Regions from separate parts of the Streptomyces sp. YGL11-2 genome, predicted to be linked through region 1. Evidence: riboswitches for the same ligand, from Rfam matches in the RefSeq annotation. Region 1 holds a riboswitch; the other holds the start of a gene.

Region 1 (4,102 bases):
TTGAGGATCCGGCGCAGCGGGACGGTGTCCTCGGGGTTGGCGAGCACCCGGAGGTAGGCGAGGATGTCGCGGACCTCTTTGCGCTCGTAGAAGCGCACGCCGCCGACGACCTTGTAGGGCAGCCCGACCCGGATGAAGATCTCCTCGAAGACCCGGGACTGGGCGTTGGTGCGGTAGAAGACGGCGACGTCGCCGGCCTTGGCGTCGCCGGCGTCGGTGAGCCGGTCGATCTCGTCGGCGACGAACTGGGCCTCGTCGTGCTCGGTGTCGGCGACATAGCCGGTGATCTTGGCGCCGGCGCCGGCGTCCGTCCAGAGGTTCTTGGGGCGGCGGTTCTCGTTGCGCTCGATGACGGCGTTGGCGGCCGAGAGGATCGTCTGGGAGGAGCGGTAGTTCTGCTCCAGCAGGATCGTGGTCGCGTCGGGGTAGTCCTCCTCGAACTGGAGGATGTTGCGGATCGTGGCGCCGCGGAAGGCGTAGATCGACTGGTCGGCGTCGCCGACCACGCACAGCTCGGCGGCGGGCGTCTCGGCCGTGCCCGGGCCGACCAGCTCGCGGACGAGGGTGTACTGGGCGTGGTTGGTGTCCTGGTACTCGTCGACGAGGACGTGGCGGAAGCGGCGGCGGTAGTGCTCGGCGACGTCCGGGAAGGCCTGGAGCAGGTTGACCGTCGTCATGATGATGTCGTCGAAGTCCAGGGCGTTGGCCTCGCGGAGCCGCGCCTGGTACATCGCGTACGCCTCGGCCAGGGTCTTCTCGAAACCGTCGGCGGCCGTCCCGGCGAAGCTCTCCTCGTCGATGAGCTCGTTCTTGAGGTTGGAGATCTTCGCGCTGAAGGACTTGGGCGGGAAGCGCTTGGGGTCCAGATCCAGATCGCGGCAGACCAGGGCCATCAGGCGCTTGGAGTCGGCCGCGTCGTAGATCGAGAAGGACGACGTGAAGCCGAGCTTCTTGGACTCGCGGCGCAGGATCCGGACGCAGGCGCTGTGGAAGGTGGAGACCCACATGGCGTTGGCCCGCGGGCCGACCAGGTCCGCCACACGCTCCTTCATCTCACCGGCGGCCTTGTTGGTGAAGGTGATCGCGAGGATCTGGCCGGGGTGGACATGACGCTCGGCAAGCAGATGCGCGATGCGGTGGGTCAGCACCCGGGTCTTGCCGGAACCGGCGCCGGCGACGATCAGCAGCGGGCCGCCGGTGTGCACCACGGCCGCCTTCTGCTGGTCGTTGAGCCCCTCCAGGAGCGCCGCCGCGTCGAGGGCCGGGCGGGCGGCGCCGTCGCGGTAGTACGCCTCCCTGGACACGGGCGCGTCGAACCTGCCGCCGAAGAGGTCGGCGGGCATCTCCTCCGGGGCCGGGCCGTGCTCGTCCTCGGGGGGCGGCGGGGGCTCCTCGTCCGAGGGCCCGAGGTCCGCCAGGAAGCTGTCGTCAAAGAGGCTGCTCATCGCCAACCGAGTCTAGGCCGCCGCACTGACAAGCGGTTGCGGAGTGGCCGATTGCCGCGGGGAAGTGCGGCGCGGAGGTCCCGGCGGCGACCCTGCGGGGCTCGTGCGGGGCGCGGTCCCGGTTCCTTCCTTACGCGGCGCAACCGGTGACCGTATCAGCCCTGGCTCGGAATGGGCCGCCCGCAGGCGACTTCCACCGCAGGGAAACCGGAGCCGAGTTCAGATAACGAAAAGGTTTCGGGCATATCGAACATCAGCCTTCACAGGGGCCACACGGGTTGGCTACCGTCTCGTTCGGGCAGCCCGCCTCCCCGCGAACGAGAGCGTCCGCACGGGCCGCCTCCGCCGAGTCCGGCCCTGCCACCAGGCACCCGGAGCCGGGGACCCACCAGCACCACCGGGGTGAATCGATCGGTACGGCCGTCGCCAGGCGGACGTACGGACCGTAGGGCAAGCCTTCCGTCAGCGCCACCGCCCGAACCCGACAGCTAACCCGGTAGGCGGTCCACGGAAGGAGTCGCCGGCCTTGGCGTCGCACCGCAAGCCGCGAACCCACATACTCACCTCGCCCGGCAGCCGCCGCACGGCCGCCGGGCTCACCACCGCCGCCCTCGCCTCGGTGACCCTGCTCTCGCAGACCGCCAACGCGGCCCCCACGTCACCGAAGCCGTCCATCGAGGACGTCAAGCAGAAGGTCGACGGCCTCTACCAGCAGGCCGAGGTCGCCACCCAGAAGTACAACGCCGCCAAGGAGAAGGCGGACAGTCAGCAGCGGACCGTGAACCGCCTGCTCGACGAGGCCGCCAAGCGCGCGGAGAAGATGAACCAGTCCCGGCGCGAGCTGGGCACCTTCGCCTCGGCCCAGTACCAGACGGGCGGCATGAACCCGACGGCGCAGCTGATGCTCGCCAAGGACCCGCAGCAGTTCGTCGACCGCAACCACCTCATGGAGCGGCTGACCGGCCGGCAGAAGCAGACCGTCACCGCCTACGAGCAGGAGGCCGCGTCGGCGGCACGGCAGCGGGCCGAGGCGACCCGCAGCCTGGAGAGTCTCCAGCAGTCCCAGGAGTCCCTCAAGGAGAGCAAGCAGTCCGTGCAGGCCAAACTGGCCGAGGCCCGGCAGCTGCTGTCCCGGCTGACCGCCCAGGAGAAGGCGCGGCTCGCGGAACTGGAGCGCCAGAAGGAGCAGGAGGCCCAGCGCAAGGCCGCGGAACTGGCGCGCCAGCAGGCCGCCCAGAAGCAGCAGCAGCCCAGCGGCGGTTCGAGCACCGGCTCGGGATCGGGATCGTCCGGCAGCAGTTCCTCCAGCAAGGCCGCGGAGGCGCTCGCTTTCGCCCGCGCCCAGATAGGCAAGCCGTACGTGTGGGGCGCCACCGGACCGAGCTCCTACGACTGCTCGGGCCTGACGCAGGCCGCGTATCGAGCCGCCGGAGTCGATCTGCCGCGGACGACCTGGGACCAGGTCAATGCCGGCACCCGGGTCTCCACCAGCGACCTCCAGCCCGGTGACCTGGTGTTCTTCTTCAGCGACATCAGCCACGTCGGGATGTACATCGGCAACGGCCAGATGATCCACGCCCCGCACCCGGGCGCCAGCGTCCGCGTCGAGTCGATCTACTACATGCCGATCTACGGAAGCGTCCGGCTCAGCTGACGGGCCCACGCCCCCCTTCTCCCCCCCACGCCCCCCACACGCCACCGCGCGGCCATCCTCCGCCTCCGGGTACGGAGCGGGATGACCGCGCGGTGAGTCGTCTCTGCGGCGGGCACCGCAGCCGGATCCGCCGGGGGCTCGGCTCCGGCGGACCGCGATGACTCAGGTCCAGAGCACCGCGATGAAGATGTTGAGCATCGTGAGCCCGCCGACCGCGCCGAAGAGCGGCTTGGCGATCTTCTCCTCGTCCCGCTTGACGTAGACCAGCGCCAGGATCACCACCAGGACGGCCATCTTGATGCCGATCTTGATGTTGTTGACCGAGTGGTCCTGCATCTGGTTCAGGCCGACCAGCGCGACGCCGGTGACCAGCATCGTCAGCGCACCGTGCAGCATGCCCGGCACGAAGCGGGCGGTGCCCGCGCCCATCGCCTTCATCTGGGTCAGGAAACCGCCGAGCAGGGCGGCGATACCGATGATGTGGAGGGCGACGAAGATATTGATTACTACGTCCATAGTGGTGGATCGTAGCCGTCCCTTAGCACGGCCTTTCCGGCAGGGCGCCTGCAATCACCGCATCGGTCACGGCAGGCCGCTCCCGGCCGCCCGGCGCCGAATCCCCGGTCACCCTCGCAAGCTCAACGGTCGGAAACGAACAATGCCGGGCAACCCGGCGCCCTCCCGTGACGTCCGCGCCTAGCGTCCTCCCTCAGGCAACCGCCGGCGCACCGTCCGTCATCGCTCACGGCTCATCGATGACGGCCCCGGTCGCCATCACGGCCCCGACCGCCGTCCCGGTCTCGGCCGCCGTCATGGTCGCGGTCACCTTGACGCGTCCGCTCCCCGAGGGAAGGAAGTGACGGCCCCCGTGGCGTCGCACCGCATGATCCGAGTCCGCACCGCCGCCCCGCCGGCCCTCACGGACGCCGCCCTCACCGCCCTCGACGGCCCCGGCCGGGCCGAGCCCGGCACCACCGCCGCCACCCGGCACCGCACGGGAGCG
Region 2 (4,102 bases), on a different contig from region 1:
GACGGAAGACGTACGGACGCTGCCGCGGCTGCGGCCGTCAGCCCTTGAAGCGGCGGACCGCCGAGCGTTTCAGGGCGTCAGCCCTTGAAACGCGGGAAGGCGCTGCGGCCCGCGTAGACCGCGGCGTCGTCGAGGATCTCCTCGATGCGCAGCAGCTGGTTGTACTTGGCGACGCGCTCGGAGCGGGCCGGGGCGCCGGTCTTGATCTGGCCGCAGTTGGTGGCGACGGCGAGGTCGGCGATGGTGACGTCCTCGGTCTCGCCGGAACGGTGCGACATCATGCACTTGAAGCCGTTGCGCTGGGCCAGCTCGACGGCGTCCAGGGTCTCGGTCAGCGAGCCGATCTGGTTGACCTTCACCAGCAGGGCGTTGGCGGAGCCCTCCTCGATGCCGCGGGCCAGGCGCTCCGGGTTGGTGACGAAGAGGTCGTCGCCGACCAGCTGCACCTTGGCGCCGAGCCTGTCGGTGATGACCTTCCAGCCGGCCCAGTCGTCCTCGAACAGCGGGTCCTCGATGGAGACGAGCGGGTAGGCCGCCACCAGCTCCTCGTAGTACTCGGTCATCTCGGCGGCCGAGCGGTCCTTGCCCTCGAACTGGTACTTGCCGTCCTTGTAGAACTCGGAGGCGGCGACGTCCAGCGCCAGCGCGATGTCCTGGCCGGGGGCGTAGCCGGCCTGCTTGATGGCCTCCAGGATGAGGTCGAGTGCCTCGCGGTTGGAGCCGAGGTTGGGCGCGAAGCCGCCCTCGTCGCCGAGGCCGGTGGACAGGCCGCGCTCCTTGAGGACCTTCTTGAGGGTGTGGTAGACCTCCGCGCCCCAGCGCAGCGCCTCGGAGAAGGACTCCGCGCCGATCGGGGCGATCATGAACTCCTGGATGTCCACGTTGGAGTCGGCGTGCGAGCCGCCGTTCAGGATGTTCATCATCGGGACGGGCAGGATGTGCGCGTTCGGGCCGCCCAGGTAGCGGAACAGCGGCAGGTCGCTGGCCTCGGCGGCGGCGTGCGCGACGGCGAGGGAGACGCCGAGGATGGCGTTGGCACCGAGCGAGCCCTTGTTGTCGGTGGCGTCCAGGTCGAACATCGCCTGGTCGATCAGCCGCTGCTCGGTCGCGTCGTAGCCGACCAGCTCCGGGCCGATCTGCTCGATGACGGCGAGGACGGCCTTCTCCACACCCTTGCCCAGGTAGCGGTTCGGGTCGCCGTCGCGAAGCTCGATGGCCTCGAAGGCGCCGGTCGAGGCACCGGACGGCACGCCGGCACGGCCGGTGCTGCCGTCGTCGAGGCCGACCTCGACCTCGACCGTGGGATTACCTCGCGAGTCGAGAATTTCGCGGGCTACGACGACGTCGATGGACGGCACGTTGTCTCCTTCATGGGTGTCTGGAGTTCTGCAGCACGAGCCTAACGGCCCCGGGCGGATCCGCTCGCCCTCGGCCCGCTCCGTGGGACGGAAAAACCCAACAAGCAGGCCAAAGGCCCAGTTCACGGAATGTTTGGGTGCATTGTTCGCTGAGCGGGGAAAGCGGCGGAAGGCGCCCGTCGGGCGGGCTGCGCGATGTCACGGACGCGACGTCAGGGACGCGACGTCAGGGACGCGACGTCATGACGTCATGGAGAAGCCCCGCCGCGGCGCGCTCGGGGGAAGTACGCGCCGGGGCGGGGCAGGCTCGGACGGCCGGTCCGGATCGGGTCCGGCTCACGTTCGGCTCAGACGGCCGGGCCGGCCGAAGCGGCTCAGATGCTGAGCTTCTGGCCCGGGAAGATGAGGTTCGGGTTGCCGCCGACGACGGACTTGTTGGCCGCGTACAGCGCCTTCCAGTTGGTGCCGTGCGCCTTGGCGATCTTGGCGAGGGTGTCACCGGACTTCACGGTGTAGGTCTCGCCGGAGCGGTGCGAGTGCTGCGGGGCCGGCTGGGCCTTCTCGCGGACCGGGGCGGACTTCTTGGTGGTGCCCTCGGTCTTCTTGCGGGTCTCGGTGGTGCCCTGGCTCTTCTTGACGGCGGAGCCGGACGCGTCGACGTTGGCGGCCGGGCCACCGGCGGTCAGGTTGCCGGCGCCGGCGCAGGACCAGGCACCCGGGCCCTGGATGGCGAGCAGCTTCTCGGCGACGGCGATCTGCTGGTCCTTGGTGGCCAGGTCGGCGCGGGCCGCGTACTTGGTGCCACCGGCGGCGGCCCAGCTGGAGTTCGAGAACTGCAGGCCACCGTAGTAGCCGTTACCGGTGTTGATCGACCAGTTGCCGCCGGACTCGCACTGGGCGACCTTGTCCCAGGTGGCGACCGAGGCCGCGGAGGCGGAGGTGGCGCCCATCAGCGGGACGGCGACGGCGGCACCGGCGACACCGGCCAGGGTGGCGACGCGGACGGCCTTGGAGCTGCGACGGTGCTTGCCCTTGTTGATCAGCATGGTGCGTTCGTTTCCTCACCGACGCCTACGAGGTGAGCTGTCGGGTTCGGGCCATGTGAGTTGCCCGGCCGTGTGTGCTGCACACACGGCTTCACCCCAAGCCGGCTGACCCGCTTTCACGGGCGGGGCCGGCACCTACCTTGGGTCCCCCGCTCCTGCCTTCGGCGCTTGCGCGTCGGTTGCCTCCGACCGCCGGCAGGATTCGGCGTGCGATCGCAGAGCCCGCTTTGGCGAGCGGTCCCGACCGTAAGCAGTAACCCGCTTGGTGTTCAAACCCCATGTTCTGAACCAAGTTGACCGTTTTTGATCATCGCAGGTCACATTTCCGCAGGTCGGCACCGGTATGGCAACGGGGGGCGGGCCAGGACCCACCCCCCGCAACGAGAGCCTTGTCTCACTTTGGAGAAACCGGACGAACCGCCGGTAACTACCCTTCCCCGTGCCCGAGATCGAGCAGCTGACCTGGGCGAATCAGGTCCGCGTCGGCGCCGACGACGTCCTTGTTGTGCGCGTAGAGCGCGGGCCAGCCGCCGGGCAGGTCATGGCTCCCGGCGATCGCTGACAGGGTGTCACCGGGACGTACGAGGTACCGGTCGGCACCCGCCGGGGGCGTGCCGTGCGCGTCACCGCCGCGGGAGGCGTGGCCGCCCGGGGAGCCGGCGGGGTCGTCGCCCCGGTCCTCGTCCGGGCCCGCGCCGGTGCCGCGACCCTTGCCGCCGTCACCGCTGCCGTTCCTGCCGTCACCCTTGCCCTCGCCGTCGTCCGGGGCGCCGCGGTGCTTGCCCCGGCCGGGCGGCACGGACGGGGCCGGCCGGCCGTCGCCGGGCCCGGGAGAGGCCGTACCGGACGGCGACGGGGTCGCCGACGGGCCGGTGGGGTCGGTGGTGGGGTCCGTGGTGGGGTCGGCAGGGCGATCGCCCTTATCGCCCTTGTTCCCCTTGTCCCCCTTGTTGCCGTGGTCGCCCCGGTTGCCCTTGTCGCCATGGTTTCCGCGGTCGCCCTGGTTGCCCTGGCCACCCTGATCGCCCTGGTCGCCAGCGTCCGTGGAGCCCGGGGTGTCGGGTCCGGGCGCCGAACCGGACGGGCCGGCGGTGCCCGAGTCGTCGTCCGACCCGTCGGAGGGGTCGGCGGTGTGCGAGTGCGACGGGCGCGGGGAGGGCCTGGTCGTGCTGCCGGGGTCGACGTCCGGCGTCCGGCCGTCCTTGGTGAGGCCGGCGTTGGCCGCGCAGCCGGGGAAGGCGTCCGGGCCGCGGTCGTCGAGTATGGCCTCGGCCACGGCGATCTGCTGGGCGCGGCTGGCGAGGTCGGGGCGGGAGGCGTAGGCCGAGCCGCCGTAGCCGTCCCACATCTCCTGGGTGAGCTGCAGGCCGCCGTAGAAGCCGTTGCCCGCGTTCGCGCTCCACACCCCACCGCTCTCGCACTGGGCGACCTTGTCCCAGGTGGCGGTGTCGGCGGCGTGGGCGCCGCTGGCGGCGAACAGCGGCAGGGCGAGGCCCGCGCCGGTTACTCCTGCCGTGACAAAAATGGCCGGTGCTTGACGGGGTCGACGATGCCGGCCGTTCCCGGAACGCATGCGGTTGCCTTTCGCGCGGCGGTTGAGTTGTCGGATCGGCGCCACAGTGGCCCCGGCCGGTCCGCCGGGTCCTGCCGTCGGTCCGGCCGCCGGTCGAACATTCGACCGCGATCGTCCGTGGAAAG

What was found. A riboswitch is a leader RNA that binds a small molecule or an ion and turns the genes downstream of it on or off. The one in region 1 is predicted to bind cyclic di-AMP.
Region 2: another riboswitch for cyclic di-AMP. It lies ahead of ACO1BR_RS23575 (transglycosylase family protein); the one in region 1 lies ahead of ACO1BR_RS11240 (NlpC/P60 family protein).

Annotation. Positions count from the first base shown of each region.
Region 1 covers NZ_JBNHIN010000007.1:204,813-208,914, forward strand. The annotation lists gene pcrA (DNA helicase PcrA) at 1-1,445, opposite strand, end outside; cyclic di-AMP (ydaO/yuaA leader) riboswitch at 1,779-1,963, shown strand; gene ACO1BR_RS11240 (NlpC/P60 family protein) at 1,972-3,099, shown strand; gene ACO1BR_RS11245 (hypothetical protein) at 3,262-3,615, opposite strand; gene ACO1BR_RS11250 (C40 family peptidase) at 3,968-4,102, shown strand, end outside.
Region 2 covers NZ_JBNHIN010000021.1:71,589-75,690, reverse strand. The annotation lists gene eno (phosphopyruvate hydratase) at 78-1,358, opposite strand; gene ACO1BR_RS23575 (transglycosylase family protein) at 1,733-2,404, opposite strand; cyclic di-AMP (ydaO/yuaA leader) riboswitch at 2,412-2,581, opposite strand; gene ACO1BR_RS23570 (transglycosylase family protein) at 2,832-3,977, opposite strand.